DNA from 3 places in the Solibacillus sp. FSL R7-0682 genome. Region 2 is predicted to be linked to each of the others. Evidence: predicted binding sites of a transcription regulator. Region 2 holds the regulator's gene; each other region holds the start of a gene.
What was found. Region 2 encodes Rex, which represses fermentation and respiration genes when NADH is low (regulators of the CRP and FNR family bind a similar motif). Its sites were predicted from a motif close to TTGTGAAATATTTCACAA; they were not measured.

Region 1: the regulator Rex is predicted to act here: its motif matches at 3,506-3,523, upstream of MKZ17_RS03205 (formate/nitrite transporter family protein).
Region 3: the regulator Rex is predicted to act here: its motif matches at 2,519-2,536, upstream of yeiL (transcriptional regulator YeiL).

The regions. Positions count from the first base shown of each region.
Region 1 covers NZ_JBBOUI010000001.1:618,243-629,256, forward strand. The annotation lists gene yhaM (3'-5' exoribonuclease YhaM) at 1-737, shown strand, start outside; gene MKZ17_RS03195 (MFS transporter) at 785-2,035, opposite strand; gene serC (3-phosphoserine/phosphohydroxythreonine transaminase) at 2,155-3,252, opposite strand; gene MKZ17_RS03205 (formate/nitrite transporter family protein) at 3,548-4,324, shown strand; gene MKZ17_RS03210 (zinc ribbon domain-containing protein YjdM) at 4,442-4,780, shown strand; gene MKZ17_RS03215 (peptidylprolyl isomerase) at 4,847-5,698, opposite strand; gene MKZ17_RS03220 (YjcZ family sporulation protein) at 5,841-5,948, shown strand; gene MKZ17_RS03225 (hypothetical protein) at 6,063-6,248, opposite strand; gene MKZ17_RS03230 (DUF3267 domain-containing protein) at 6,302-6,844, opposite strand; gene MKZ17_RS03235 (HTH-type transcriptional regulator Hpr) at 6,991-7,548, opposite strand; gene MKZ17_RS03240 (YtxH domain-containing protein) at 7,732-8,100, opposite strand; gene MKZ17_RS03245 (tryptophan transporter) at 8,238-8,771, opposite strand; gene MKZ17_RS03250 (HIT family protein) at 8,911-9,324, opposite strand; gene MKZ17_RS03255 (ABC transporter ATP-binding protein) at 9,504-10,253, shown strand; gene MKZ17_RS03260 (ABC transporter permease) at 10,237-11,014, shown strand, end outside.
Region 2 covers NZ_JBBOUI010000001.1:323,327-334,340, forward strand. The annotation lists gene rimI (ribosomal protein S18-alanine N-acetyltransferase) at 1-325, shown strand, start outside; gene tsaD (tRNA (adenosine(37)-N6)-threonylcarbamoyltransferase complex transferase subunit TsaD) at 325-1,338, shown strand; gene MKZ17_RS01705 (hypothetical protein) at 1,895-2,275, shown strand; gene MKZ17_RS01710 (ABC-F family ATP-binding cassette domain-containing protein) at 2,319-4,256, opposite strand; gene MKZ17_RS01715 (redox-sensing transcriptional repressor Rex) at 4,386-5,018, shown strand; gene tatA (twin-arginine translocase TatA/TatE family subunit) at 5,102-5,323, shown strand; gene tatC (twin-arginine translocase subunit TatC) at 5,341-6,162, shown strand; gene MKZ17_RS01730 (CPBP family intramembrane glutamic endopeptidase) at 6,211-6,936, opposite strand; gene groES (co-chaperone GroES) at 7,127-7,411, shown strand; gene groL (chaperonin GroEL) at 7,528-9,159, shown strand; gene MKZ17_RS01745 (hypothetical protein) at 9,457-9,606, shown strand; gene MKZ17_RS01750 (3-oxoacyl-ACP reductase) at 9,998-10,759, opposite strand; TPP riboswitch at 10,919-11,014, opposite strand, start outside.
Region 3 covers NZ_JBBOUI010000001.1:1,349,983-1,360,996, forward strand. The annotation lists gene recD2 (SF1B family DNA helicase RecD2) at 1-213, shown strand, start outside; gene MKZ17_RS06760 (NupC/NupG family nucleoside CNT transporter) at 541-1,752, shown strand; gene yeiL (transcriptional regulator YeiL) at 1,824-2,492, opposite strand; gene MKZ17_RS06770 (3-phenylpropionate MFS transporter) at 2,595-3,746, shown strand; T-box leader at 3,805-4,013, shown strand; gene alaS (alanine--tRNA ligase) at 4,114-6,786, shown strand; gene MKZ17_RS06780 (IreB family regulatory phosphoprotein) at 6,910-7,182, shown strand; gene ruvX (Holliday junction resolvase RuvX) at 7,179-7,595, shown strand; gene MKZ17_RS06790 (DUF1292 domain-containing protein) at 7,712-8,002, shown strand; gene MKZ17_RS06795 (DUF1292 domain-containing protein) at 8,125-8,637, shown strand; gene MKZ17_RS06800 (hypothetical protein) at 8,772-8,966, shown strand; gene tnpB (IS66 family insertion sequence element accessory protein TnpB) at 8,963-9,316, shown strand; gene tnpC (IS66 family transposase) at 9,382-10,929, shown strand.

The DNA.
Region 1 (11,014 bases), 290 kb from region 2:
AAGTAGGCGGAGAAATCCATGATTACCGTGGTAAAAACCAACTACGAGTAAAACAAATTCGTCCTGCGAGAGAAGATGAAGGTGTGCAAATTAGTGATTTGTTGCCGACATCTGCTATACCAAAAGAAGAGTTAATGGAAGCAGTAAATGAATTTTTCTTCCAAATTCAAAATCCAAATATTTCACGTATTACACGTCATATTATAAAAAAACATCAAGAGAGCTTAATGGTTTTTCCAGCAGCAACAAAAAATCACCATGATTATGCTTCTGGTTTAATTGATCATGTTGTCTCAATGTTAAAATTAAGTAGTGCGATTTGTGATTTATATCCAACGTTAAACCGAGATTTACTTTATGCGGGGGTTATTTTACATGATATCGGTAAGGTCATTGAATTAAGTGGTCCAGTTGGCACAGCCTATACAGTTGAAGGGAATCTACTCGGACATATCTCAATTATGGTGAATGAAATTGGACTTGCCGCAGCAGAGCTAAAAATTGATGGAGAAGAAGTAATGCTCTTACAACATTTAGTGTTGTCTCATCACGGGAAAGAAGAGTGGGGAAGTCCGAAAAAACCGATGATTCAGGAAGCAGAAATCTTGCATTATATTGATAATATTGATGCTAAAATGAATATGCTAACACGTGCCCTAGATAAAACAAAACCTGGTGAATTTACAGAGCGCCTATTCCCATTAGATAACCGTTCATTTTATAAACCAAAAATTTAACATACATAAAACGGCTTGAGTCCTCAACAAGGATTCAAGCCGTTTTATTATACCGTTCCCATTTTAGGCTGCTTTTTTAATAAAATGACGAATAAGCTAGCAAGCAGACAGAAGCCACCCGCTAATAAAAAGGCCATTTTATAAGAGCCAAACGCCTCGTAAAATACGCCACCATAGTAAGCTGCAACACCTGCTCCAACTTGATGAAAGGCAACCATCCAGCCATACATCATTGCACTCTTTTCAAGTCCGAAGCGTTGCCGCGTTAAACCGATTGTTGGTGGCACTGTAGCAATCCAATCTAGACCATAAAATATAGCAAATATCATGAGCCAAATGAAAGATCCTGAAGCTAAAGCAAAGGGTAATGCTAATAGTGAAAGCCCACGTAATGAATAATACCAAAATAGCAACCAACGATTGTCAAATCGATCTGACAGCCAGCCTGAAAGTGTTGTTCCAATTAAATCAAAGATGCCCATAAAAGAAAGCATGGCTGCTGCTGTTACAACAGGAATACCGTAGCTAATGCAATAAGAAATAAAATGAGTGCCGATTAAGCCGCTTGTTGATAAGCCACAAATAAAAAAACTCCCAGCTAATAGCCAAAATTCTTTTGCTTTCAAACCTTCAAGTAGGGCATGAATAGCCATTGAAAAAGGGTTGCTGTCCGTTGATGTTTTCGGTTGGATTATTTCATCACTACCATAGGGTGCAATGTTTTTTTCGAATGGGAAGTTTCGCATAAAAATAGCAATAAGGATAATCATTAGTAAACTCAAAATAAAAATTAAAAAAATGGCAGTTTGCCAGGAATAGTTTTCTACTAAAGTAGCAAGCACAGGCAATAATATTAGCTGCCCCGTCGCAGTAGCCGCTGTTAAAATCCCCACAGCTAAACCACGGCGCTTTACAAACCATCGATTTGCAACTTGTGTACTTAGAACTGTTAAAAATAAACCTGAGCCAATTCCCATCATAATACCCCAAATAAGTATTAGCTGCCATTCCTTTTGCATAATGAATGTACAAGCTAGGGCAATAGAAAGGAAAGTCATCGAACTTAGCATCATTCGTTTAAGACCATACTTTTCAACAAATGCAGCCATGAATGGTCCTGAAAAACCATATAAAAATAAGCTTAATGCAAATGCAAAAGAGATGGATGGACGGCTCCAGCCAAATTGATTTTCAAACGGTACGATAAAAACTCCAGCAGACGAACGAATAATGCCAGCGACAATAATGGCAATGAAGGTTACTATCAAAATAATCCAGCTGTAATGCCATTTTCTCATATCTCCACCCCCTTAAAGTTTTAAGCTAATGAAAAACCCCCTTTTAATAAACAGAGTATAAAATAGATGTCTATTTACTAAAAGGGGGATATTAAATTTTATAACTTAACTAACATAATTTATTGATTTGCTTGTTGGAATTTCACCATGAAGTCAGCAAGTGCTTTACATGCTTCAACTGGTACAGCATTGTATGCAGATGCGCGGCAGCCGCCAACAGAACGGTGACCATTTAAGCCGACGAATCCTGCTTCCTTCGCTTCAGCTAAAAACTTCTTCTCTAAAACTTCATCCGCAACACGGAACGTAATATTCATTAATGAACGAGAATCTTCTGTTGCATGGCCGTAGTAGAATCCGTTAGAGTGATCGATTGCATCATAAATTAATTTTGCTTTTTCTTCATTTTGCTTTTCAATCGCTTCTAAGCCGCCTTGTTGCTCTACCCATTTTAAAACTTCACCTAACATGTAAATACCGAATGTTGGAGGTGTGTTATATAAAGAGTTATTTTTTACATGTGTTTCGTATTTTAGCATAGTAGGAATGTTTGTGTTTGCTTTTTCAAGGAAATCTTTACGAGCAATGACAACTGTTACTCCTGAAGGACCTAGGTTTTTTTGTGCGCCAGCATAAATCATGGCAAAATTTGAAACATCCACTTTTTTCGAAAGAATATCAGAAGACATATCAGCGATTAATGGAATGTCACCAGTTTTTGGGAATATTTTCCATTGAGTTCCGAAAATTGTGTTGTTTGATGTTAAGTGAACGTATGCTGCATCCGCATCGATATTAATATCTGTAATCGCAGGGATGTTTTTATAATTGTTTTCTTTCGTACTAGCTGCTTCTACTGGTGTACCAAAAAGTTTTGCTTCTTTGAATGCTTTTTCTGACCAAGCGCCAGTTTGTATATAGCTTGCTTTTTGGCCTTCTGCTAAGAAGTTCATCGGAATCATTGTAAACTGTAAGCTAGCGCCGCCTTGTAGGAATAACACCTCATAGTTTTCTGGAATGTCGAAAAGTTTACGTAGACGTGCTATTGCCTGATTATGGACTTCTTCAAAAGTAGCGCTACGATGACTAAGTTCCATAACTGACATGCCTGTGCTCTTAAAATCTACAAGTTCTGCTTGGGCTTTTTGTAATACTTCGATTGGTAATGCAGAAGGACCTGCATTAAAGTTGTATGCGCGTTTAGTTGTTACTGTCAATGGAAACACTCCTTATGATTTATAAATTATCTATAGTCTGATAATATACTCTTTTTGAATAAATGTGGGAAAATTCATGAAATTATTTTTTGAAAACACATAAATGAGAAAAATGAATCTCAAATACACGAATTTTTGTACAAATCAAAAATGAAATGTTCGGTTTTAGAACGAAAAAGTATTTATGTTAAGTACGATTATACAGCTTTTCACATTGAACTGTACTAAATATATGACGCACAGCTAACATTCCTTGTTATAATTTTTACATAGTTATACGAAGTGAGGGAATGAAATGAACGAAACTTTCCAAGTGATGGGGGAAATGGCGAAAAAGAAGGCGAGTATATTAAAGAGAAGTATCTTTGCCTACTTAATGCTCGCTTTTTTTGGCGGCTTATTTATTGGCTTTGGCATGATAACCTTTATTGTAATAGGAGGCTTGCTGTCACCAACAGAAGTACCAACGATGAAAATTATACAAGGAGTAACATTTGGTATTGCCTTATGTATGGTCACATTTGGGGGCGTAGATCTCTTTACTGGAAACAATTTAGTAATGACGATTGGTGCATTAGAGAAAAGGACAACATGGCTTGATTTAATAAAAGTTTGGACAATCAGCTATAGTGGAAACTTTGTCGGTGCATACTTTTGTGCATGGATGCTATTTATGACTGGCTATGTAGTGGGAGATATGGCGGCTTTTGTAGAAAAGGTAACAATCATTAAAATGTCTGCTACAACAATGGAGCTTTTATTCCGAGGAATTCTATGTAATATACTTGTATGCTTAGCTGTTTGGTGTACTTATCGTGTAAAAAATGAAGTGGCAAAAATTTTACTTATTTTCTGCTGTATTTATCCGTTTATTTTATCAGGGTTTGAACATAGTATTGCAAATATGATGCTCTTCTCATTAGCAATGCTGATTCCCCATAGTGATACAATTACATTTAGTGGAGTAGTACATAATTTAATTCCTGTAACAATTGGAAATATTATTGGTGGAGCGGTCATTTTAGGAATAGGACTTTGGCTCACTGAGCATGGAAAGGATCGGAAATTTTAAGTGACAACTTAATTTTTAATTGAGTTGTGTACAAATAAAGCATGTTGATGACCATTAGCTTGTTTCTAATACTTAAGTGTGCCAGTATAGACGTAGAAATAGTAGGGGGGTTATTTTATGGATCAATTACCAAAATGTCCAAAATGTGGTTCTGAATATACGTATGAAGATGGTTTAAACTATGTGTGCCCTGAATGTGCTCATGAATGGTCACAAACTTCGGAAGCTGAAGTAGAGGAAGGGTTAGTTGTTCGTGATGCGAATGGCAACGTATTAGTGGATGGGGATACAGTGACTGTCATTAAAGATTTAAAAGTAAAAGGAAGTTCCTCTACGTTAAAAATTGGAACACGCGTAAAAAACATCCGTCTAGTGGAAGGCGATCATAACATTGATTGTAAAATCGATGGCTTTGGTGCAATGAAGCTGAAATCAGAGTTTGTGAAGAAAAACTAAAAAAATGCGAAGTCCATAATTACGGGCTTCGCATTTTTGTTTTTATTGAAATTTCGTAAACAGAAATTATTTAGCTGAGTCGAATTGTGTAAATGCTTCTTTTAAATCCTTATCTTTAACATCCACTTTTGCTTCTTTAATTAATTCCGCCATTTTTGTATCCCAGTCACCTTTAGTAGCAGCGATTGATTTGCGGATTTCTTCTTTTTTGTCCTCTAAAGTACCGTAATCTTTCACATCACGTTTTTCAGTTACCTCAATAATGTGGTAGCCGAAATCTGATTTTACTGGCTCACTAATTGTGTTAAGTTCAAGTGCATACGCTGCATCATTGAACTCTTGTACCATTGTACCAACAGAGAACCAACCTAGTTCGCCACCTTTTTCTTTTGAACCAGTATCAACTGAATTTTCCTTCGCTAATTTAGCGAAATCTTCACCAGCTTTTAATTTTGCAACTAGTTCTTTTGCTAATGCTTCGTCTTCAACTAAGATGTGACGAGCATTAAGCTCTTGAGAAGCTTGGTCGTAGTATTTTTGAATTTCTTCATCTGTAACTTCTACGTCAGCAACAGCTTTTTGTTGTAAAAGAGTGAAACGAATATTCGTTTTTAACGCATCCTCAGTTAAGTTGCTTTGAGCTAATGCAGCTTCATAACCTTCGCCGTACTGCTCTTTAACACCCTTTAGTTCCTCTTCGATTTCTTCATCTGTTACTTTGTATTTGTCATTTAAAATTTTCTCGACAACAACCTGCTGTAATAATTGGTCGCCAGCGATATCCTTAATTTGGTTATAAAATTCTTCCTGAGTAATGTCACCAACGCTAGTTGAAACGACAACCTCATCACCAGGATTACTACATGCTGCTAAACCAATTGATGCAGCAACTGTTAATGCGAAAAGAGTTTTTTTCATTTTATATACGCTCCTAACTTTCATTTAATGCAATTGTAACTATAACATAAACGTTTCAAAAACAAAATGGTTGCACTACTGAATTGCCTAAGTTTTACAAACACACATGCATAGGATAGTTTTAGAGAAGGGGGGTGACGTTATGGGCGGCGGTGGCTATAATGGCGGCGGCGGTTATGGTTCTGGATTTGCGTTAATAGTTGTATTATTCATCTTATTAATCATCGTAGGAGCAGCGTTTCTATACTAACTCTCTAACATAAGATGAGGCGTTAAAGGCTTTTTAAAGGTGGCGCAAAATCGTAACTAATGACGTTTGCGCGTCACCTTTATTTATGTTTTCTTTTGAATTTTATTTAACAAGTTAAACAGCTAATAAAACTTCTACATATAGACTTACAAGTAAAATCGTAATAAGTACGTTAATCGTTCTGAAAATTTTTGGTTGCTTTTCTTCTGGTATCTCACGTCGATAACAAAGTGCAGCTGTCATACGATTGATTTGGAATAAGTATATTACTGAGAATAGGATTACAATAAGTAGTAGCAAAACTATTCCTCCTCTCTACAACTTAAGTTTCATGTATTATAAAAACACGCATATTAAATATCAAGTGGTACTAATATTTCATAGCCCCTTGGTGTTTCCTCAATTATAGCATTGTTTGGTGCAGACATTAAATTTTTCACATATAAAAAATCCATCAAACAAATACTACAATGATAAGCTAATAAAAAGCTAAAATAATGCGCATATTGAGGTACTGCAAACCCACCCCAAATGAACAAACTATTTAAAACAAAAAAGGGTGTGACTAGTGCTACGATATAAGTCCATTTTGGAATACTATTTTGCAACCGCATACGCACAATCGGTACGAAATGATATTGGATTTTAAAACGATATTTAATAGAGTGTCGGTGTTTAAATAAAGCAACATAATGCAGTGCCTTATGCAATGGATAAATAAAAGGCGAAATTAACACAAGTAACCATAGAAAACGATCCATATGGCGCCCAGTAAAATTAAAGCTAAAAAGTATATAAGAGAAACAAAATACTAATACGAATAAAATGATTGATAACAAATAAAGTCTAGTTGTACCATATTCCCGTTCAATATTGATTGTTTTCCAGCAGTGCACAAACATCCTCCTAAAAAAAGCCTAAATATGTTATGTCATTGATACTAATAGGTTAAACATCTTAAAACAACTATAATCGAAATCAGCAAAATAAAAAAGAAACGACATCAAATAAATTGAGTGCCATTTCTTTTAACTTAAGGAAATTAAATTTTTGTTGTAGGTCGACCTGTTTCATCGATCGTTTCCTTAAAGTTCATGAAGGAGCGTTCAAAAATTTCGATAAAGTCATCTCCATAAATATTACGGATAACAGCCATCACATCTAAAAACTCTGGGAATCTACCATAAATCTCTTTTAATGGTAATGAGCCTTCTAAAATAGTATGTTCTGTATCGTGATAGTGCTCATACATGCGTAAAATCAATTCAGAGCCAGCAGGTGTTAGCTCTACATATGTATTACGCTTGTCCTCATCACGTTTTGAAAATGTTAGTAAACCACGTTCTTCTAATTTTTTTGAGAAATTGAAGGCTGTAGATACATGCATGACGCCAAATTTAGCCACATCAGAAATCGAGGCGCCTTTTAAGTGATAAGAAATCCATAAAATGTGATGTTCATTAATGTTCAAATCAAAAGGCTTTATCCATGTTTGCCAATCTTTTTCAATAGCTTTCCAAAGCGCTTTTGATAGCTGTGCAACGCGTTGGCTAAATAGCATAGCCTCTCTTTGTGAGTATAAATCTTCCGTCAAAACAATCACCTTCTTCTTTCCATTAGCATTTTAAAATATTATAGCAATAAAAGAAAAAACTTTAAAGTTCCAAAATTTGAATAATTGAATATTGCTTAAAAAATGCTAAAAAAAGATATTATTAGGATTAAACTGCATGTTTTTTAGAAGGTGAATAGTATTATTTGACTATAGATGAATGGTTATTCATTAAATATTATTTTTGTCTGAAGGGATATTTTTCTCGATTTCACTTATAGAATTCTGTAAACCTTCAATTTCTTGTTTTAATCTTGCAGTTTGAGGCTGGATTTCTTCTGTGAAGTTAGAAAAAGTGTCCTTCAAATCATTTATTATTGTAGGGATATTATTTTGGGCTTCTGATTTTAGTGCAGTGACAGAATAGGATACATTTTGAATTTCTGATTTTATTTCTTGTAGTTTTGATTTTGCATTAACAGAATTGCTTAAAATATTTTGACGGAGCTGGGCGCCAGATTGCGGTGCAGAAAATAAAACAACTGCAGCCCCACTTATTAGTCCAGTCGTTAATCCTAAAATGAATGTTTTTGCGTTCATATTATTTCATCCTTTCGAAGTAAGCATTTTACTATCTAAATCCATTTCCAAAATCTACTTCTATTAAACCATGAATTGATAAAATGAAAAAGAAGCTACTTTGCTAATGGTTTTTAGCAAAATAGCTTCTATCAAAATTAAGCCTGTGACAAAGATGTTTGGAAGTTTGAACGCTTTAATAATTTCACGATAATCGGGAAAATGACTAGGAAAGCAATTACATTAAATGCGACTGCTGGTAAGACTACTCCTGTGAATAATACGATAAAAGTCGAACCTACATCTGTTCCCATTGCCAATAATGCAACAGATAAAAACACAATACCAGAAATTAATGTGCCGAACCCAACTAAAATTGCTGAAACAACAATGTTTGAAACGACCTTTTTTAATACTAGTACAAGTGCTAAGAAAACAAATGCTGTGACAAATTTATCGATAATATTAGGAATAAATCCTGCAGGGAAAGTTGTAAACAAACCCGATAGGACACCCGCACTGACACCTAACAAAAAGGTTTCTTTAAATGTAGGGAATAGTAAAATCCCAATAAACATCATCGTTAATATGAAGTCCGGCTTCATTCCTTGCACAAATCCTGGCACAACGATATATAACGCCGTCCCGACACCAATTAATAGCGCCATAAAAACTAAATTTTTTGTATTCATCTGTCTCGTCTCCTCTAACTTTTCTAAGCTAATTTGGTTTTCCTAATGTGCACTCGTTGCCATTAGCGAAAACTTATTCAAATTGTACGTCGATTTTGTTGAAATTGCAATACAATAGAAGTTTAGTAAAATTTGAATATTATAGATTTTCTTTAATTTTTTCTGATAGTGTTGTTAGTATTGGGAATTCAACTTCATCAGCATTCCACTCAACGTTAATCCCATCAGTCTCATCGTAGCGAGGGATTAAATGTAGGTGGTAATGGAAAATTGTTTGGCCTGCCTCTGCACCATTATTATTTAACGTATTCATACCTACTGGATTAAAGGCGGCTTTAATAGCATTTGCAACTTTTGGTGCTGCTGCATATAAATTACGTGCAACGTCTTCTGGCATTTCAAATAAATCTTTACAATGTGCTTTTGGAATTAATAATGTATGCCCTTTGGTTACTGGCATAATATTCATAAAGGCATAGACATGCTCGTCCTCATAGACTTTTAAACTTGGTACTTCACCAGCAATAATTTTACAAAATAAGCAATCGCTCATTTTTTTCACTCCTCACATGAAATTTTTTTCTCTATTTTATCATATGTAGTATGGAAATTAACTTTTCCAAAGGGAAATTCTTCACTAAATGCTATAAATCACAAAGGTAGTAGGGACATTCAGTGTAAATATGTATTAGCTTTTGATAAACTAAATTTTAGAAAAGAGGAGTGACGACTGTGACAATATTACAATTACAAAATGTAACAGGTGGCTATACTCGAAAACCTGTTATTCAAGATTTGTCTTTTGAAATAAATAAAGGTGAGCTTGTTGGACTAATTGGATTAAACGGAGCAGGTAAAAGTACAACGATTAAACACATTATTGGCACACTTTTACCGCGTGAAGGAGAAATTCGTTTAAATGGTGTAACGCTACAGGAAAATATGGACAAGTATCGTTCAAGCTTCTCATACATTCCTGAAACGCCTGTCCTTTATGAAGAGCTGACATTAAAAGAGCATTTAGAATTAACAGCGATGGCATATGGATTAGATGAAAAAATGTTAGCAAGCCGTTCGGAAGTTCTACTTAAAGAGTTTCGAATGGAAAAGCGTTTAAATTGGTTCCCATCCCATTTTTCAAAGGGGATGCGTCAAAAAGTAATGATTATGTGTGCCTTTTTAGTTAATCCAAGCCTTTATATTATTGATGAGCCATTTGTAGGGTTAGACCCGCTTGGTATTCAATCATTACTTGATCAAATGGATGAGAAGAAGAAAAGTGGCGCTTCGATTTTGATGTCGACACATATTTTATCAACAGCTGAAAAACATTGTGACCGAATTATTTTGCTACATGAGGGACGCGTTCGTGCACAAGGAACAATGAAGGATTTACGAAAAGCATTCAATATGCCTACAGCTTCATTAGATGACTTGTACATTGCGATGGCGAAGGAGCAAGACGATGAACAACATGCATAACGTTTGGGCAAAGCGCTTTGAGCATTATATAGGCGAAGTAATGAAATATATGCGCTTCGTCTTTACTGGGCATATTGCAATTGTGCTAGTTTTTATTATAGGAGCGGGTGGCTATCAATATAGTGAATGGTTAAAAGTTGTACAGCCAGATTTTCCAGCAGAATGGCTAATTGCTATCGTTATCGGTGTCCTCGTAACATTTAGTCGACCAGTTACCTTATTAAAGCAGCCTGACCAAGTATATTTACTTCCATTAGAGAGTCAAATGAAAAGTTACTTTAAAAAGGCTATGAACTGGACGTTTTGGTCACAACTATTACTTCCGACCGTATTATTTATTGTTTCAATCCCTTTATTAAAAGAAGTAACTGAGCTTTCTGTTGCTGAAATTTGGTCTGTTGTTGTGTTTATTATTGTATTAAAATACCTTAACGTGCGTAGCGAGTTTTATTATCGCTATGTTAGTCGTGGGCATTCGATTGCGTTAGACCGTATTGTTCGAATTGCCGTATCTATTCTAGCGATACAATCATTTTTAACGGATGGATTATTTGGCGCTGTGTTTTTAGTGATGCTCGCTTATTACGCCTTTACATTAAATAAAAAAATGATCAATCAACCCGTACCGTACGAGCACTTTATTTCACTAGAACAAAATCGAATGATGAGCTTTTATCGATTCGCCAATTACTTTACAGACGTACCACATTTAAAAGGGTCCATTAAGCGCCGAGCTTGGCTAGATGTGCTTTATAAAGGCA
Region 2 (11,014 bases):
ATTTTCGCATTATTTGGTAGCCGAAGATGAAAGTGGGAAGATAATTGGCTTTTGTGGAATATGGCTTGTCATTGATGCAGCGCAAATCACCAATGTTGCAGTGATAGAATCTGTGCGTGGGCAAGGTATTGGGGAAGCACTTATGCGTGAGGCGATTCGCATTTCAAAAGAAGCCAATATGGACGTTATGAGCTTGGAGGTACGTGTGACAAATACTGTTGCACAAAATTTATATCGTAAACTTGGGTTCCAGGATGGTGGCATTCGCAAAGGCTATTATACGGACAACCAAGAAGATGCGTTAGTAATGTGGGTGAATTTATAATGGAAAACTATATATTAGCAATTGAAACAAGCTGTGATGAAACGGCTGTAGCAATTATTAAAAATGGTACTGAAATAATTTCTAATGTTGTGTCATCGCAAATTGAAAGTCATAAACGATTTGGTGGCGTAGTACCAGAAATTGCTTCTCGTCATCATGTTGAGCAAATGACAATTGTATTAGAAGAAGCTTTAAAGCAAGCCAATATGACACCAAAAGAATTAACGGCTGTTGCCGTAACAGAAGGACCTGGGTTAGTAGGTGCACTATTAATCGGTATTAATGCAGCGAAGGCGTTTGCATTCGTTCACGGACTACCTTTGATTGGCACACATCATATCGCGGGGCATATTTATGCGAATAACTTAGTACAGCCGATGGAGTTTCCGTTATTAGCGCTAGTTGTATCAGGTGGACATACAGAGCTTGTATTAATGCGTGAGCACGGTTCATTTGAAGTCATTGGGGAGACACGTGACGATGCAGCAGGAGAAGCGTACGATAAAGTCGCACGTGTATTGAATATGCCCTATCCAGGTGGGCCACATATTGATCGCCTAGCACATGAAACGACAGAGGCGGTATCTTTTCCACGCGTTTGGTTAGAAGAAGGATCGTATGACTTTAGCTTTAGTGGATTAAAATCGGCGGTCATTAACTATAAGCATAATATGGATCAACGTGGTGAGGAAATTATTCCAGAGCATGTGGCTAAGGGCTTCCAAGATAGTGTAGTGGAAGTATTAACAGCAAAAACAGTTCGTGCAGCACGTGAATTTGGCGTGAAGCAAGTCATTGCAGCAGGCGGAGTATCAGCAAATAAAGGTTTACGTACATCACTAGAGAGCGCATTTAACGAGGAAGGCATTCCATTTTATGTCCCACCACTCAAACTTTGTACAGATAATGCAGCAATGATTGGTGCAGCTGCTTATCAAATGTACGAGGCTGGCGTACGTGGAAATTTAGCAATGAATGGTCGACCAGGCATGGAGCTTACTAGCTGGAAATAATATTGGAATATAAAGCATGAGTCAATGATGGAAGTATTGTCATTGATTCATGTTTTTTTTAATTGATTAATCCGCTAAATCTTAATGAAATTAATTTACTGAAATAATAAAAAAGGTCGAAATAAGTATTTAATATTAAAAAAAACTTATTTATAACAATTTTTTATTTAAAGAAAAAGTTTTCTGAAAAATTATCCACAGAAAATGTGAAATGCCCACAAAAAAATGTGCGAACATGCGTACTTATTCACAAATTGTGAATAACCTGTGGAAAACATGTGATTTATCTATATATAGTAGTGTGTTTTACACATAGTATTGTGTGTAAATTAATTTTTAAATGTGGATAATGTGGAAAACACTGTTGATATGTTGATATTACTGCATTTTAAATGTGAATAAAATTGTGGAGTTTTATTAGTGAAATTTGTATATTGACCAATATATATGACGAAAATAGTCGAAAGTCGTTTAAAGGGATTGATTTTATGGAATAGTAATTTATAGATAATTTTTTTCATAAGGATGGTAGCAATGACAAAGAAGGAGTGTATGAATGCAATACTTAATAGAACGTAACAAGATGTTGTTATTACTAGTAGTGGGACTTATTTTGACAATCAGTATTTTATTTTTCTTTTTTTCTATTGGACGTTGGTATTATTTCGCATCGTTTAGCGGATTGTTTATTATATTTGCATTAATTTGTTATCCACTAGCTATTGTGTATGGACGTGGACAAATGATAGATATTTTCCATAGTATTCGTATGGGTGACCGTCAACCTTTTCGAGTGAAAAAGATAAATTCCCCTTGGAAACCACTATTTGCACTATTCAACTGGATCATTGCATTATTCACACTTATTTTCCTCGGTTGGATATATGGTACGCATATGGCCTATCAAAAATTACAAATGATAAAAAGTTTTCATTAAAAAGAAAAGGAGAACGTTGCAAATTGCATACGTTCTCCTTTAATTATAGGTGATCTAGTTCTTCATTTAATTCAAGCCATTCCATTTCAAGGAGTTCATGCTGTTCCTTTGCTTCGTTTAATTCCGATTGGATGTTGAAAGTTTTTTCATGATCTGAAAAAATTGCTGGATCACAGAGCTGTTCTTCGAATATGGCAATCGTTTCATTTAAAGCGTTCATTTTTTGTTCAATGTCTTCAATTGCTCGGTGAATTTGTCGCTCGCGCTTTTTCGCATCTTTGTCAATCATCGAAGTGGATTTTGCATGGGAAACTTCTACTGATTTTGCTTCCACTGAAGCTGCGGCCATTGCAGCTAGTTCCTCAAGCTCTTGTTTTTTTTCTGTATAGTAATCGTAGTCGCCTAAATACTCAAATGAGCCAGTTCCAGATAGCTCCACGACTTTTGTTGCAATACGGTTAATGAAATAACGATCATGGGATACAAATAACAATGTTCCCGGATAGTCAATAAGTGCGTTTTCTAAAATTTCCTTACTATCTAGGTCTAGGTGGTTAGTTGGCTCATCGAGTACGAGGAAATTTGACTTTTGCATCATCAATTTAGCAAGAGCAAGCCGTGCTTTTTCTCCACCAGATAAGGAATTTACCGTTTTTGAAACGTCATCCCCACTAAATAAGAAACGACCTAAAATGTTTCGAATATCTTTTTCATTCATTAAGGGCCATTCATCCCACAATTCATTTAATACGGGCTTGTTTGAACTTAGCTTCGCTTGCTCCTGATCATAGTAACCAATCTGAACATTTGTACCATAGCGGATATCCCCAGAAAGTGCTTCTAAATCCTTTACAACTGTTTTTAGGAGTGTTGATTTCCCAACCCCATTAGGACCAACTAAAGCAATGCGATCTTCACGGAAAATACGCATGTTAATATTGTGTGAGATAGCTTTATTAGGATAGCCAACTGTAAGCTGATCAATTGAAAGTACGTCATTGCCACTTTGACGATCAATCGTGAAGCCGAAGTTTGCGCTTTTCTCGTCCCCATCAGGAGATTCCATCCAACTAGTTTTTTCAAGCACTTTACGACGTGATTGCGCCATTTTCGTAGTAGATGCACGTGCTAAGTTTTTTTGAATAAATGTTTCGAGTTTTGCTTTTTCATCCATTTGACGCTCGTACATTTTTAAGTCACGCTCATAGTTTTTCGCCTTGTCATCTAAATAAGCACTGTAATTTCCCACATACTTTGATACTTTCGTACGAGAAACCTCATAAACAATGGAAACAATCTGATCTAAGAAGTAGCGGTCATGAGATACGATTAAAATGGCGCCCTCATAGCCCTTTAAATACCCTTCTAGCCAAGACAGTGTTTCAATATCTAAATGATTGGTTGGCTCGTCCAAAATTAATAAATCAGGCTTCGAAAGTAATAGCTTTGCTAGTGCTAGGCGCGTACGCTGACCACCTGATAACGATTGAATCGGCTTCGTATAATCTTCAGGGAAAAACTGCATTCCATGTAATACAGAACGTGTATCTGCTTCATATTGATAACCACCAGCTTCTTTGAAATCATGCTGTAATTGGTCATATTCCGCCATCACACGTGCGTATTGCTCACTATTTTCGTAAATTTCAGGATCGGCCATTTGTTGTTCTAAAAAGCGTAGTTTTTTTTCTTGATTTTGAATCGAGCTAAAAATTGTCATCATTTCGTCCCAAATGGATAAAGATGAATCGATGCCAGCATGTTGTTCCAAATAGCCTACGCGAATATCTTTAGGAATAATAATTTCACCAGAATCATAACTCATTTGACCTGCAATTATTTTCAGTAAAGTTGACTTCCCTGCACCGTTACGCCCTACTAATGCAACGCGATCGCGATGTTGTACTTCTAATTTAACACCGCTTAATATTTCATCGGTAACAAAAGATTTATATAATTGATTTACTTGTAATACAATCATTTTTACACCTCAATTTCCTCCTTTCAGTTTAAAGGATGGGGTGGGTGTACGCAACGATGGATACTTTACTTGTTGCTACTTGTTTAGTAAGATTAAAACGATTTCCATTTGTATATAGGAGGAGAATGTGTGAAACCAGAAACAAAAATTCCACAAGCAACAACGAAAAGACTTCCTCTGTATTATCGATTTTTGAAGAACTTCGCAAATGAAGGTAAAAAACGAATTTCATCACAAGAATTAAGTGATGCAATGAAGATAGATTCCGCAACAATTCGCCGTGATTTTTCTTATTTTGGCGCACTCGGCAAAAAAGGGTACGGCTATGACGTGCAATATTTACTTGAATTTTTCCGTCAGACATTAGATCAGGATGAAGCGATGAATGTTGCATTAATTGGTGTCGGAAACTTAGGAAATGGATTATTAAAATACAACTTCCAAAAAAATCACAATACGCGCATTGTTGTGGCATTTGATACGAAGGCGCCACTTGAAGGAACCGTTATTAGTGATATTCCGGTATTTCACCCGGACCGATTAGAGGAAATGTATGAGGCCTTTAGCGCGGAGCTAGCAATTTTAACAGTACCATCTCGTTCCGCACAAATGATGACGGATCGCCTTGTAAAAATGAATGCAAAAGGCATATTAAACTTCACGCCTGTACGTTTATCTGTTCCAGATTCATTAAAGGTGATGAACATTGATTTATCAGTGGAATTACAAGCTCTTATTTATTTAGTACGAAATTCAGATTAGTAACAAATTGTTCACATTACTAAAAATGGCAAAATTACGTTAATTACTGTAAAATGTACATAATAATAGAGGAGGTGGCTGAAATGGTTGTGCATTTAAATGCCATAGGACCAACAAGCCTAATTATCATCGGACTTATCGCCTTATTAATTTTCGGACCTAAAAAATTGCCATCACTAGGTCGTGCTATGGGGACTACGTTACGTGAGTTCCGAAGTGCAACAAAAGGCTTAACAGATGACGATGAGGATATTAAAAAAAACGTGATTGAGCATAAAGATAACGACAAAAACGACGTTAAGTAGATTAAGGATGTCTTAACATGAATCCAAGAGAATTAACTGTAGTAGAACATATGGAAGAGCTAAGAAAGCGCCTCTTTTTTGTGGCAATATTCTTTGTAATTGCTCTATTTGCTGGGTTTTATTCAGCAAAGCCTATTATTCGTCATATTCAATTTAGTGATAATGCTAAAAATATTACGATGAATGCGTTTAGTGTTTCTGATCCGTTAACGGTTTATTTACAGGTAACATTTATTGTGGCAGCTGTAATTGTTTCGCCGTTATTACTCTATCAATTATGGGCATTTATTACGCCTGGTTTACATGAAGCGGAGCGTAAAGCGACGTTGAAATACATACCCTATGCCTTTTTGCTAGGTATTGGTGGCATGGTTTTTGCATACTATATTTTGTTTCCATTTGTTATGCGTTTTATGATTGGCTTAGCCGATGACTTAAACATTACGCAAACAATTGGGATAAATGAGTATTTTTCATTTTTATTTAAATTAGTCATTCCGTTTGGGTTGTTGTTTCAGCTCCCTGTTGTGACTCTTTTTGTAGCACGCCTTGGGATTCTTAATCCAGCTTTAATGGTGAAATTCCGTAAATATGCGTATTTTGTATTAATCGTCATTTCGGTATTATTGGCACCGCCAGATTTAGTGTCGAACATTATAATTGCAATTCCTCTCTTTATTTTATATGAGATAAGTATCGTCATTTCTCGAGTTGGCTATAAAAAATATGAAGAGGCCGAATCGGTGCGTATGAAGGAAGAGGAAGAACGCGGGCGTGAGTTACAAGTAGAGGAATTACTTGAACAACAACGGCGCCAAATGGAACAAATGAATCAATAAAAAAACGCTATCTCCGGTTGGAAGATAGCGTTTTTTCGTCACAACATACTACTGAAACTTATCCGCATTCATTTGTAGAAATGTTACAAATCCATTCAATAAAACGTGCGCTATAATAGGTGTGATTAAACGCTTCGTGTGATGATAAAGAAACGCAAAGATCATGCCGCAAATGGTATAAAGTAAAATATGTGTGAAATCTAAATGAATCGCTGCAAATACAATCGCACTAATAATGCTTGCAACCCAGAAATTATAGTTTTGAATAATCGAACCGAAAATAACACGGCGGAAAACAAGCTCCTCTAAAATCGGACCTAAAAATACTGTGGCAATTATCATAATCGGTGCAATTTTTGTAACATCCATAATTTGCTGCGTATTTTCTGAACCCATCTCAATTCCTAATGCAAGTTCAATATAGGCCCCAATTGTTTGCCCTAAAAATACTAGGAAGAAGCCAATTACACCCCAGCCAATCGATACACCAAGTGACGCTTTTTCTCCTTTAAAGACATTCCAAAATTGCTTATTTCGTTGGATTAGGAAAAAGCTTACGAGAAATGCAATGGCAAAAGAAACTGTCGTCCACCAGGCAGAAAGCTTAATTAATTGTTCTTGTTTAGATGGTGCAGAAATAAACTGTAATAAGTATTCTTTAAAATCTGGAATAAATACAAGGATAAACACAGAAAGCTGACAAATTATATAAGTGAGTAACACATAAAATGCGGTTTTTTGTGTTTTAAATTTTGGCGATGTAGTTGATGTCAAAGTGAAAAACCTTCTTTCTATATTGGCAATAAAAAACGTATTTACTTTATTGTAGATGAATTTGCTAAAAAACAAAATTTTTTAGTGTTCTGACTTGCAAAAAAATAGGGAATTCATTAAACTAATAATTGTGTTAGCACTCTTATTGATAGAGTGCTAAAAGATATCATTTTTTAGGAGGTTGTTTCACTTGTTAAGACCATTAGGAGATCGAATCATTATTGAACTTGTTGAGGTAGAGGAGAAAACTGCTTTCGGTATTGTTCTACCTGACTCAGCTAAGGAAAAGCCGCAAACTGGTAAAGTCGTGGCAGTAGGTACGGGTCGTGTTCTTGACAACGGCACTCGTGTTGAGCTTGACGTAAAAGTAGGCGACGAAATTATCTTCTCAAAATTCTCTGGTACAGAAGTGAAGTACGACGGCGTAGAATATTTAATTTTACGTGAAAGTGATGTACTTGCGATTATTGGCTAAGAATAAACGAAAATTCATTGCAGCTAGTATTTACATAGAGTACTTAGCTAGCTGCACATCTAATAACAATAAACCCATAAAGTATAGATTAATGAATATTAGGAGGAATATAAAGTATGGCAAAAGATATTAAATTCTCAGAAGAAGCTCGCTCTCTTATGGCAGCGGGTGTAGATAAATTAGCAAACGCAGTAAAAGTAACGCTTGGGCCAAAAGGACGCAACGTAGTACTTGAGAAAAAATTCGGTTCACCATTAATTACAAATGATGGTGTATCCATTGCAAAAGAAATTGAATTAGAAAACGCATTTGAAAACATGGGTGCAAAATTAGTAGCAGAAGTTGCTTCTAAAACAAATGAAATCGCTGGTGATGGGACAACAACTGCAACAGTTTTAGCACAAGCAATGATTCGTGAAGGGTTAAAAAACGTAACAGCTGGTGCAAACCCTGTAGGCATTCGTAAAGGGATGGACAAGGCAGTTGCAGCTGCTTTAACAGAGCTTCAAACAATTTCACGTCCAGTTGAAAACAAGGAATCAATTGCACAAGTAGCAGCAATTTCTTCAGCAGATGAAGAAATCGGTCAATACATTGCAGATGCGATGGAACGAGTTGGAAACGACGGTGTTATTACAATTGAAGAGTCTAAAGGCTTCACAACTGAATTAGATGTCGTAGAAGGTATGCAATTTGACCGTGGTTATGCATCTCACTACATGGTAACAGATACAGACAAGATGGAAGCAGTGCTGGATAACCCATTCATTTTAATTACAGATAAGAAAATCTCGAATATCCAAGAAATTTTACCTGTATTAGAGCAAGTTGTTCAACAAGGTCGTCCAATCTTAATCATTGCTGAAGATGTAGAAGGGGAAGCACTTGCAACACTTGTTGTAAACAAATTACGTGGTACATTCAATGCGGTAGCTGTAAAAGCGCCAGGCTTCGGTGACCGCCGTAAAGCAATGTTAGAAGATATTGCAATTCTTACAGGTGGACAAGTTATTACACAAGATCTTGGTTTAGACTTAAAAACAGCAGACTTAACATCATTAGGGCGCGCTGCAAAAGTAATCGTATCTAAAGACAATACAACAATCGTTGAAGGTGCAGGTAATACAGATGCAGTAGCAGGTCGTGTCAACCAAATCCGTGCTCAACTAGCTGAAACTACTTCAGAGTTTGATAAAGAGAAATTACAAGAGCGCCTAGCAAAATTAGCTGGTGGTGTTGCTGTCATTAAAGTCGGTGCAGCAACAGAAACAGAATTAAAAGAGCGTAAATTACGTATCGAGGATGCATTAAACTCTACTCGCGCGGCTGTAGAAGAAGGTATCGTAGCAGGTGGTGGTACAGCACTTCTTAACGTTTACGGCGCAGTAGAAAAAGTGCTTGAAGAAGTAGAAGGTGACGTTGCAACAGGTGTACGCATCATCTTACGTGCATTAGAAGAGCCAGTACGTCAAATTGCTGAAAATGCAGGGCTTGAAGGTTCAATTATTGTAGATCGTTTAAAACGTGAAGATGTTGGCATTGGCTTCAATGCGGCAACAGGCGAATGGGTAAACATGATCGAATCAGGTGTAGTTGACCCTGCAAAAGTAACACGTTCAGCACTACAAAACGCTGCATCAGTTGCTTCATTATTCTTAACAACGGAAGCAGTAGTAGCAGACATCCCAGAAGCAGGCGGCGGTATGCCAGATATGTCTGGTATGGGTGGCATGCCAGGAATGATGTAACATTCACAAGGATGTGGGGCAAAGGTGTTGCGACAGGACGCCGCGAACGGTGCCTTTGTTCCTGTGAGCCACTTTTTCTGAAATGGTGTAACTCACAATTTAAATGAAACCCAATTACCATTTCCCAAGAGTAACTTCTTGGGAGGTGGTTTTTTTGATTTATTTTACGAAGCTTTTAATGTTTTTATTGATGTACGCAAAGGTAGCGGTACATGAATAAGGTTTACTTCAGTAAAATAAGGTATATTATATTTGTTGAATAGATTCTCTTTAAGACGAAAAAAGTAGGTGAACAAAGTGGGAAAATATCAATTGGATACTAAAGGTAAGGTAGCAGTGACAAAGTATCATGAAAAAAACAAGCCTGCCAAATTTGATAAAAAGCAGCAACTTGAAAAAATACGTGCGGAGTATTTGAAAAAGAAGCAAGAAAAAACAGAGAAATAATATGGATGAAAACATAGGTATACTAAAACCACCCTATATTTTTCTTGTTCGAAGTTCATTTTTCAATTGAAGATAGTGAAATGCTAACAAATTAATTAAGTAGCGAAGTGCCTCGTGAGTTATGTAAACTTATGGGCGCTTTTTTCCGCTTCTTACGTAATATGGAGATAATAATTTATAGTAATTTGATCATCTGAATGGCCAAGTCCATCATAATTCATTTAGGTGCTCTACTTGCTCGCCTCAAATATTTATAAGTCTGTCATTAAATTTTCCCAAGATGAAAGGAGTTGTGCAGTAAATGATAATAAGTAAAACTGTAGGTGGAACCCTCGCCGGGACCCCACTACAGCTTAAGGTCCTGAAGTGATACTTCCGTACATATCGCCTTTTAATCCATTACAAGCCCGCCATCGACTACTAAATTTTGTCCTGTAACTGCACGTCCCCATGGGGAAGCAAAAAATAAGGCGGTATCTGCTAATTCTCTCGGTGTTGTTACTTTTTTTAATGGTGTGGAATCTTCAATAATCTGAAATACTTCTGGTGTAGTAACTTTACTAGCATCTGTTTGTTTTAAAAGACCTCCGGATATCATATTCACAGTGATACCGTACCCGCCAAGTTCTTTAGCCATATTACGAGTAAAACCAAGTAAAGCTGCTTTAGCTGTCGTATATTCATGGTAGGCTACAACGGGATTTTGAAATAAGTTTGTGCCGATATTAATAATACGACCAAACTCTAATTCTTTCATATCATCAAGAACAGATTGAATACAATTCAATGCACCTCTAATTGTTCCTTCAAATTGTTTATTAAAACTGTCCCAGTTTAATTCAAAGGCATTTTTTTGAGTAAGTGGATTAAACTCAAAATCTATTAATGCATTATTAACAACTGTTGTAACGGGCGTATTAAAATAATCCTTTGCTACTTTAATCATTTCTACGACTTCATGTTTGTTACGTACATCTGCTTTTAAAGCAATTACATTACTTCCCAAGTCTTTAGCCAATCTTTCTGCTTTTTCTTTGCTGTTATTATAATTAATAATTACGTTAGCACCTTCTTTTGAAAATGCTTTTGCAAGTTCTGAACCTACACCTCTGCTTGCACCTGTAATTAAAACGGTTTGTTTACTTAAGTCCATTTTCAACACTTCCTTCACTCAATTTTATTTATTTTTATATCCGCACCTTCAATTACTCTTTCCACTTTTTCAAAAAATCCTATAGGTTGTCCCCCTCTGTTGGTGGACGTAAGCGCAAAAAAAGACGTCCCTATAAATAGAGACGCCAAAAAAGTGTAGATTACACCTATAATTGCTCCCTACGTCAGTGTTAACTGTCAGGTTCTAAGGGTCAGGTTTTAACCTTCTCAACACAAATGTGTCCCCCCGCAATTA
Region 3 (11,014 bases), 1.0 Mb from region 2:
AAAGAAACTGTACCTGTAACAGAAACACCTAGTTCTAAAGAATTTGAAATGAAAAATAAGCAAAATACAGAGAAACAATTAAGTTTATTAAATGTCTCAGACTCACATAAAATCGGCGAATCACTACCCAATCATTTAACGACTGAAACGGCACCCTACATCCATCCTTTAATTGGAATGGATGGAGTATCGCCATATGATTTTAACGAATAAATTTTATAAACTAGCAGAAATTCGATTGAAACAGAATTTCTGCTAGTTTTTTTATTTTGCTATATGTTTAATTATCTCAGCTAAAGGTATGGAAATATAATTGATCAGATATTCATAACACATGTTTAAAAAACCTAATTTTTTAACAATATATTGTTATGTTTTATTAATTCCATAAGTAAAAGTCAGAAATTTAAAAAGAAACAATTTTTTATTGTTGTATTTCCAACTGTGTTAGTATAGATATCGTTCATATGACGTCCGAAGTTAGATGTCATTAATTGTAAATGAAAAGGTTTACAAAATAAATAAAGTAGGTGCAAATATATGGATTTCTTATGGGGGATCATTGGGATTTTATCGGTTTTAGGTATCGCCTTTGTTTTATCAAGCGAGCGAAAAGCTGTTAAGTGGAGAATTATTTTATCAGGGTTATCGGTACAAATTATCTTTGCCTTTATCGTGTTAAAGTGGGAGTATGGTCGTGAAAAGCTTATGCAGCTTTCAGAAGGTGTACAAAAACTAATCGGGTATGCAAATGAAGGGATCGTATTCGTATTTGGTGGCTTGGCAGATGCAGAGAAGGTAGGATTTGTATTTGCAATGAGCGTATTAACGATTATCATCTTCTTCTCTTCTTTAATCGCAGTACTATATTATTTAGGCATTATGCAATTAATTATTAAAATTATTGGTGGTTTCCTATCGAAAGTTTTAGGAACGACGAAGGCTGAATCAGTAAACGCTGCTGCCAATATTTTCGTAGGACAAACAGAGGCTCCACTTGTTATTCGTCCTTTCTTAAAGAAAATGACGAAATCACAAATGTTCGCTGTTATGACTGGTGGACTAGCTTCTGTATCAGGTTCAGTATTAGTAGGTTATTCATTACTTGGTGTACCATTAGAATATTTATTAGCAGCAAGCTTCATGGCTGCGCCCGCAGGTTTAATTATGGCGAAGTTAATGATTCCAGAAACAGAAGAGGTTGATGAAGCAGACTTCAAATTAGAACGTAACTCAGATGCAACTAACGTAATTGATGCAGCTGCAATGGGTGCTTCTGATGGTTTAAAATTAGCTGTTAACGTCGGTGCTATGCTTCTATGCTTCATTGCATTGATTGCATTATTAAATGGTTTATTAGGTGGAGTAGCTGGAATATTTGGTTATGAAAATGTAACACTTGAAGGTATTTTAGGTTATGTATTCGCACCACTTGCATTTGTTATTGGGGTTCCTTGGGATGAAGCAGTACGTGCAGGTTCGTTCATCGGCCAAAAGCTAATTTTAAATGAATTTGTAGCTTACTCAAACTTTGGTCCAGTAATCGGTGAGTTCTCTGATAAAACAGGAATTATCATTTCATTCGCGTTATGTGGATTTGCTAACTTAAGCTCGATGGGTATTTTAATCGGCGGATTAGGTGGTATGGCACCAGAAAAACGCAGTATGATTGCAAGCTTAGCTGTAAAAGCTGTAATTGCTGGTACGTTAGCTTCATTATTATCAGCTGCAATTGCAGGGATGTTTTTATAAATTTAAATTAATAGATTATAGACTGTGCTTAAAAACATTTAAGCGCAGTCTTTTTTGTATGGTCATGTACATTAATATTGGATTTCAGTAGCAAGTTGCTGTAATGCTTCAATATTTGTGAGTAAGTAACCACGATTTTGCTTTGTTAAATAACCCGCATCACTAAATTGTGCGAGAACGTATAACAAATGCCTATAGGATACCCCTAAATATTCACATACTTCGGTATGCTTTTCTTTGTAAAAATGTTGGTCCGAAGATAGTAAAATAAAAGATGCGAGTCTATTTTCAAGAGGGTATGCTTGATTTTGTGTATATTTTGCGGTTGCGGTAGTCGTTTTTTTACTTAAAAATAAACAGAGCATTTTTAAAAATACTGGGTCGGCAAGTAATCGCTCTTTTACTTCGCGAATTGGGATAGCGAAACAAATTGATTTTGTAACGGTTTGAATGCCCTTTGAATACCGTTCTGTATTTAGAAGTTCTATTTCCCCCATAAAAGTTGGGGAAGTTAAAAAATCTATTAATGATATTTTACCATTTTTATGGGTAATATAAAGTTTTGCTTTTCCTTCAATCATGTAATATAAATAATCAGGAAACGATTGCTCGTGAAATATAAATTCACCTTTTTCAAATTCATATACATAAATATAGGGTGTAATATCAAATGAAAAATATTGTGAAATAGGGTATTTCTGAATATAGTGTATACTTTCTTCTTGTGGTAGCTTTCTCAAATTATATGGCAACTCCTCATCGAAAAATATGAGATATCTCACATTATTGTATATTTTATCGTGCTATTATTCAACAAAGGAAAGTTGGAGGGATATGGAATTATGAACAATCAACGTTGGTTAGCCAAAAACTTTTTTACGTTTTTTTTAACGTGGGGAGTTTTTTTACCATATTGGACAGGGTGGTTAATTAATGATAAAGGGCTAACTGTATCAGAAGCGAGTATTATAATGGGGTTCGGACTCGTTGCGAGAGCAATTTCGACGATGTTTATTTTCCCCTATGTTTCAAAGGTTTTAAGTAATAAACGAGTGCTTCTTTTCTTTACAGTTGCATCATTAATTGTGACGTTTCTATACATACCAGTGGACTCATTTGAAGGGCTATTTATTATGACGATGCTCTTTAGCGCATTTTATCCGGCATTATTACCGGCAGTAGAAAGCAGTGCGTCGACCCTTATGCAACAGGGGGATATTCATTACGGGAAAGCGCGTTCTCTTGGATCATTTGGTTATGTAATAGCAGTTTTAGTTATTAGTATGTTTACCGGCGTTTATGGCGAGCAAGTTATTTTATGGAGTATGCTACTTGGGTTGACAGCATTATTAGCAATTCAGCTTATGCCAGCACCACAAGTATTAACAATTCCACCATTACAAGAAAAAAGTTCGAAATCATTGTCAATACAGGGGTTATTTGAAGTGAAAAGTTTCTTCATAGTCCTAATCGTCGTCATTTTATTACAAGGTGCCCATGCGTCGTATTACAACTATGGCTATATATATTTACAAGATTTAAATGTAAATCCTTTTTATATAGGGATGATATTAAATGTAGCGGTGCTTTTTGAAATCCTTTATTTTTTAAAGGCAGATACTTTTTTAACAAAGTGGAAGCCATCATCACTTATGTTACTTGCCGCTATAGGTTCAAGTGTCCGCTGGGTAGCGATATTTTTATTCCCAAGTATGACAGTATTTATTATTACTCAGGCATTACATGCATTATCATTTGGTGTTGCGCATTACGCATTTATTCGTTATATAACGAAAGCATTGCCTAAAGAGCAAATCCCAAATGCTCAAGGCATTTATTCTGCGTTGGCAATGAGCTTAAGCGCGGCTGTCCTAACTTTACTAGGTGGAGCACTCTATGAAATTGAACCAGGTTTGTCGTTTTTAGGGATGGCAATTTGTACAGTGCCAGCAATCTTTATAATTTTAATAACACGCAATCGATTTGATTATTAATTCGACAATAGCAATTGACAGTAAGCGTGCATTTTTTTATAATGTAATACAGAATAAAATGAAAATGATGACGGAAAAAGTAAGCATTTTGAACGTGTTTAGAAAGAGATTTCTTGGCTGAAAAAATCTCCACAAGTTAAATGCCGAAAGCTACTCCAGAGTGCAGCTAATCCCTGCCGTATGCTTACGTTACAAGCGCTTGAGATATAATGTGTTTTCGCATTATAAATTAGGGTGGTACCACGAGATACAGTCTTCGTCCCTTTACCGGGATGAGGGCTTTTTTTGTTTTAAATTATCATTCTAACAATTTTTACGAAAGCTCTGCTAAGCAACTCATCACTAGACTATTTAGGAGGAAACACAAATGACAAAGAAAAACATGACAGCATCTGAAATTCGTCGTCTTTACCTAGAGTTCTTCAAAGAAAAAGGACACCATGTAGAGCCATCAGCACCATTAGTACCAATTAATGACCCATCATTACTATGGATCAACTCAGGGGTCGCAACATTAAAGCCTTATTTTGATGGACGTATTATCCCAGACAATCCACGTATTACAAATGCACAAAAATCAATTCGTACAAACGACATCGAAAATGTTGGGAAAACAGCACGTCACCATACATTCTTTGAAATGTTAGGTAACTTCTCAATTGGGGACTACTTCAAAAAAGAATCGATTCATTATGCATGGGAATTTCTAACTGACCCGAAATGGATGGGCTTTGAACCGGAAAAGCTATCTATTACAGTTCACCCGGAAGACCAAGAAGCGTATGACGTATGGCACAATGAAATTGGCATTCCTGCTGAACGTTTAATCCGTATTGAGGGGAACTTCTGGGATATCGGTGAAGGTCCATCTGGTCCAAACTCTGAAATTTTCTATGACCGTGGAGAAGTGTACGGTTTTGGTGCACCAGAGGAGGAAATGTATACAGGTGGAGAAAATGAGCGTTATTTAGAAATTTGGAATCTTGTATTCTCACAGTTCAACCACAACCCAGATGGTACTTACACACCACTACCTAAGCAAAACATTGATACGGGAATGGGCTTAGAGCGTATCGTATCAGTTGTACAAGAAGTACCAACAAACTTTGATACGGATCTTTTCATGCCAATTATCGAAAAAACAGAACAGTTTGCTAATCGCAATTACAAACGCCCGAGTGAAGTAGATTTAAAAGAGATTTTCGGATCGGCGGAAGATATTAACACACCGTTCAAAGTAATTGCAGACCATATTCGTACAGTGGCATTTGCTATTGGTGACGGGGCATTACCATCAAACGAGGGACGCGGATACGTATTACGTCGACTTCTTCGTCGTGCAGTTCGTTATGCGAAACAAATCGGTATTGAAAAACCATTCATGTTTGAATTAGTTCCTACTGTTGGCGAAATTATGCAAGACTTCTATCCACAAGTAAAAGAAAAAGAAGCATTCATTCAACGTGTTATTAAAAACGAAGAAGTTCGTTTCCACGAAACACTTGATGGAGGTTTAGCAATTTTCAATGAAGTGGTAGAGAACCAAAAAGCAAAAGATGAAACAGTTATCCCAGGTGCCGATGCTTTCCGTTTATACGATACATTTGGTTTCCCGATTGAGTTAACAGAAGAGTATGCGGAAGAAGTAGGAATGACAGTAGATCATGAAGGCTTTGAAGCAGCGATGGAAGCACAGCGTGAACGTGCTCGTAACGCTCGTGCTGATGTAGATTCAATGCAAGTACAAAATGAAGTTCTTTCAAACTTAAAACAACAATCTACATTTATTTACAACGTATTAGAAGCAACAGGTACTATTGCAGCGATTGTTGTAAATGGTCAAGAAACAAATACTGCTTCAGAAGGTCAAGAAGCGTTCGTTATTTTATCTGAAACGCCATTCTACGCTGAAATGGGTGGACAAATTGCTGATACGGGTATCATCGAAGCAGATGGTTTCACAGCAATCGTAAAAGACGTTCAAAAAGCACCAAATGGTCAACCGTTACACACAGTTGTAGTAGAATCAGGTGAAATGCATGTTGGTGATACAATGACTGCGAAGGTTGATAAAGAAAAGCGGAGCATGATTTTGAAAAACCACACAGCGACACACTTAATGCATCGTGCATTAAAAGATGTGTTAGGTGACCATGTAGCACAAGCAGGTTCTTATGTAGGTCCAGACCGTTTACGATTCGACTTTTCTCACTTTGGTGCAGCGACAAAAGAAGAGCTTGCACAAGTTGAGTTAGCGGTAAACGAAAAAATTTGGGAAGATATCGAAGTTGTCATTCAAGAAATGGATATTGACTCTGCAAAAGCAATGGGTGCTACTGCCTTATTTGGTGAGAAATATGGAGATGTTGTTCGTGTCGTTGCGGTTTCTGATTACTCAATCGAGCTTTGTGGTGGATTACACGTTCAGCGCTCTTCAGAAATTGGCTTCTTCAAAATTGTTTCTGAAGGTGGTATCGGTGCGGGAACTCGACGTATCGAGGCAGTTACTGGTAAAGCAGCTTACCTAGCTGTTAAAGAAGAAGAAGCGATTTTAAATGAAGCAGCAGGTCTATTAAAATCGAACGCAAAAGACGTAGCAACACGTGTTGCTTCTTTACAAGGTGACTACAAAGAATTACAACGTGAAAATGAATCATTATCACAAAAAATTGCCAATGCACAAGCAGGTGCTGTATTAGATGCAGCGCAAAAAATTGGCGACGTAACGGTTTTAGCTACACGTGTCGATGCAAAAGACAACAACCAATTACGTCAAATGATGGACGACTTAAAAGAAAAAATGGAATCGGCTATTATCGTTCTTGGTGCAGTAGCGGATGATAAAGTTATGCTATGTGCTGGTGTAACAAAAGACATCGTTGGTGGCAACTACCATGCAGGGAACATCGTAAAAATGGTAGCAGAAGCAACCGGTGGTAAAGGTGGCGGTCGTCCGGATATGGCGATGGCTGGTGCAAAAGATGCTTCTAAATTAGACGAAGCATTACAAGCAGTTTACGAGCATGTAAAATCTTTATAAGTAGAATCTTTATTGAAATCATGGAGCATATTTGAAGTGCTTGCTGGAATAAGTTATAATAAGGGAAATGGAGATGGGGTAATGTCGCTCCATCTCTTTATTTCTGAAAGCGAGGTGCTGGTCTTGAGTTCTTTCGATCAAACGATGAAATTTAGTTTTCCTGAAGAGTCAATGGAACAAGAAGTAAAGCAAGTGATGTTAAAGGTGTATTCGTCATTAGAAGAAAAAGGATATAACCCAACTAATCAAATTGTGGGCTATTTGTTATCTGGTGACCCGGCATACATCCCTCGCCACCAGGACGCACGTAATTTAATCCGCAAGCTTGAGCGAGATGAAATTTTAGAAGAGCTCGTAAAATTTTATATTAGAAAGAATACTGAGGCGGACAAATGAAAATTATGGGTCTAGACGTCGGCTCAAAAACAGTCGGTGTCGCAATTAGTGACGCGCTTGGATGGACAGCTCAAGGAATTGAAACTGTAAAAATTGATGAAGCAGCAGGCGAATTTGGTATTGCACGTATTAATGAGCTTGTGAAGGAGCACAATGTAACGGAATTCGTTGTTGGCTACCCGAAAAACATGAATAATACAGTTGGTCCTCGTGGGGAAGCTTCTGAAAACTATAAAAAGTTATTAGAAGAGACTTTTGGTTTCCCTGTGAAGCTGTGGGACGAGCGTTTAACAACAATGGCTGCAGAACGAATGCTTATTGAAGCAGATGTAAGCCGAAAAAAACGTAAGCTAGTCATTGATAAAATGGCTGCTGTGATGATTTTACAAGGTTATTTAGATAGTAAAAATTAATCGTTGTAAAATCAGTAAACATTGCGCTACATTAAAAAGCTTTTTGTTCTTTATTTTAGGAACATTTGTGTATAATGAGTGAGCAATGCTTAAATATTATGAAGAGGTGACTATAAATGTCAGAACAACAACATCACATTACAGTAGTAGACGAGAATGGTAACGAACAACTTTGCGAAATCTTACACACATTCGATTCAGAAGAGTTCGGTAAATCATACGTATTATATTCTTTAGTAGGTGCTGAGGAAGACGAAGAAGGCGCAGTAGAAATTTTTGCTTCTGCATTCGTTCCAGCTGAAAACGGTGAAGATGGTGAATTAATTCCAATCGAGACTGAAGCTGAATGGGATTTAATCGAAGAAGTATTAAATCAAATCGAAGACGAATTAGGCGAAGAAGAATAATTCTATCGATATAAAAAGAAACAGAGGAGGCAATTGCCGACTCTGTTTTGTTATTTGGTCGAAAACCGTTAATTATTTTTGGTTACATCCATTTAATGAAGTCTACTTAAGGAGGAACAAATATGGAAGAACAAATTTTTACATTACAAACAGAAGACGGTGGCGAGCAGCAATGCCGAGTTGTTTTTACATTTGATTCAGATGAGCATTCTTATGTACTATTTTCACTTGTTGGCGACGAGGACACAGGTATTTCAGCATTACGTTATGAGCTGGATGAAAACGGTGAAATGGCTGCCTTTTCAGACATCGAAACAGACGAAGAATGGGCAATGGTAGAAGAAGTGATGAATACAGTTATTGCTGAATTTGGCGCAGATCAAACAAACTTCTTTACGATTACAAACGATCAAGACGAAGAAGTGATGTGCCAAATTTTACATCGCTTTGAGCATGCGAATAAAAACTATTTATTTTACGCAATTTTCGAAGATGACGAGCCAAATTTAGAAGAAGTATTTGCATCAGCCTATATCGCAGGAGAAAATGGTGAAGTAGTAGATTTGTTACCAATTGAAACAGACGAAGAATGGGCAACTGTTGAGGAAGTATTGGCTTCACTAGCCCAGCATTAATAGAAGGGCAGCAATAGTGGATGGCCTAGCAATAAAATAACTTCTATTCAGTAAGCCCGTAATCAAATAACGCATATAAAGCGCTAGGCACCTCCGGTACGATAGACGTATCAATCAAAGGAGGTGCCATTCTTATGCCCGCAAACAAATTGACCATTGTTCCCGTCAAACTTGATCCTCTTCCAACTGAAGCTTCTTCGTTTCATTCTTCTCAATACAATGCTGCACCAGGTTGTGTGATTAAAACCGCTGTAGCTGAAATAGCTTTCTTCAATGGCGTAGATGAACGCATCATCCAAACTATTATGAAGGAGCTGAAAAATCGATGAAGCGTGATTTTACGAGCGTACAAAACATCTATATTATTTGCGGGAAGACCGATATGCGCAAAGGCATCGATGGTCTCGCAACGCTGGTTCAAGATTCTTTCGAATTAGATCCGTATAGCGATTCTATTTTTCTCTTTTCAGGATGGAGTAAGGACCGCTATAAATGTTTGTATTTTGATGGAGATGGCTTTGCCATGCTTTACAAACGATTGGATAATGGTAAGCTTCAATGGCCAAAAGATGAAAATGAGGTGCGAAGCCTTTCACAACAGGAACTGCGCTGGTTATTAGAAGGATTATCTTTACAACAGCCGAAGGCCATTGCGAAATCTGCAAAAGGTGTCTTTTAACTACATCATCAATAATGGTATAATTACCCATATATAAAATTGGACGGAATGTGGTGAACGATTTGATGCCTGTTAATCAAAAGCAAGAAGAACAAAACGAACGTATTATTCGATTACTTGAGCAACAACTAGCTCAGTCAAATCGACAAATAGAAGCCTTAACAGAGCAAGTTCGCCAATTAACAAAAGCGTTATATGGCTCTAAATCGGAGAAAGCCAAGTATCAAGCTCCTGATGGACAAGTCTCTTTATTTGAAGACGATCCGTCTTTTAATGAACCTGAGCAGACAGAAGAACAAAGCACCGATACGGTTAGTTATACGGTTACTCGTAAAAAGACAAATAAAAAACGAAATGATTCGTTTCGTGAGGATATTGAAATTGAAGAAATTCATCATCACCCAGCCAACTTAGCTTGTGAGTGTTGTCAGGGGGAAATGGTAGAATTCAGTTCTACGTTGATACGTGAAGAGGCGAAATTCATTCCAGCTTCCCTGAAGCGCGTGCAGCATTTTGAACATGTGTATGAGTGTAAATTGTGTAAAAACGATGCCCTACGAAAAGCTCAAATTAAACGTGGTAAAGCACCACAAGGTGCTATCCAAAGAAGCATTGCTGGCCCAACTGTTTTGGCCAAGCTTATCTACGATAAGTTTATTCAGTACTTGCCTCTTTACCGTCAGGTAAATGAATGGGAACGCCATGGCCTACATACAAACGATAAAAATCTTTCCAATTGGGTAATACGTGTGGCAGAAGATTGGCTTCAACCACTTTATGATTTGATGAAGCAGCTATTAACGGCAAAGTCTGTACTGCATATCGACGAAACCTATGCACAAATAATCAAGCGTTCTGATGGAAAGCCAGCTCAATCAAACGCTTTTAATTGGGTATGTCGCAGTGTACAAAGTGAAGGCCCCATTATCGTTTTATTTAAGAGTGCTCTTTCTCGAGGGCGAGCTATATTAGAAGATTTAATTAAGGGATTCAAAGGCACTGTCATCTGTGATGGGTATTCAGCTTATGGTCAATTACCGCACGTTCAATTCGCCAACTGTTGGGCGCATGTACGCCGTTATTGGCTAAAAGCCGATAGTAAGAATGGCCGAATAGGCGTGCAATATTGCGATCGGTTGTTTCATATCGAGCGTCAAATCAAACATCTTTCAGCGGAAGAGCGCGTGAAAGCTCGTCAACAAGAAGCAAAACCGATTGTCGATGAATTTTTCGATTGGATTGATCGTTCGCCTTTCTTCGGCAAAAATGCTATTGCGAAAGCAGCTGAATATACATTAAGCCGTTCATCTGAGTTAAAAGTTTTCCTTGAAAATGGGGACGTTGCTATTGATAATAATCCCGCTGAAAATGCGATTCGTCCAAATGTCATTGGTCGCAAAAACTGGCTTTTCTCTGTGAGTGAAGCAGGTGCGAAAGCGAATGCCATTTGTTTAAGTTTGGCCGAAACAGCCAAAGCAAACGGAATTGATTTTTATCAGTATCTGGTAAAGCTGATGACGGAATTACCTAATGTACCGTTTCATCAGCAACCAGAGATTTTACATAATTACATGCCTTGGTCGGAAAATATTCAAGCCACATGTGCAAAATAGCCAGCTATCTGAAAAAAATTTCAGATAGCTGGCCGATCGTCGTGCGTACCGTGAAGGTGCGCTATTTTTTTATATTTCGGGCTTA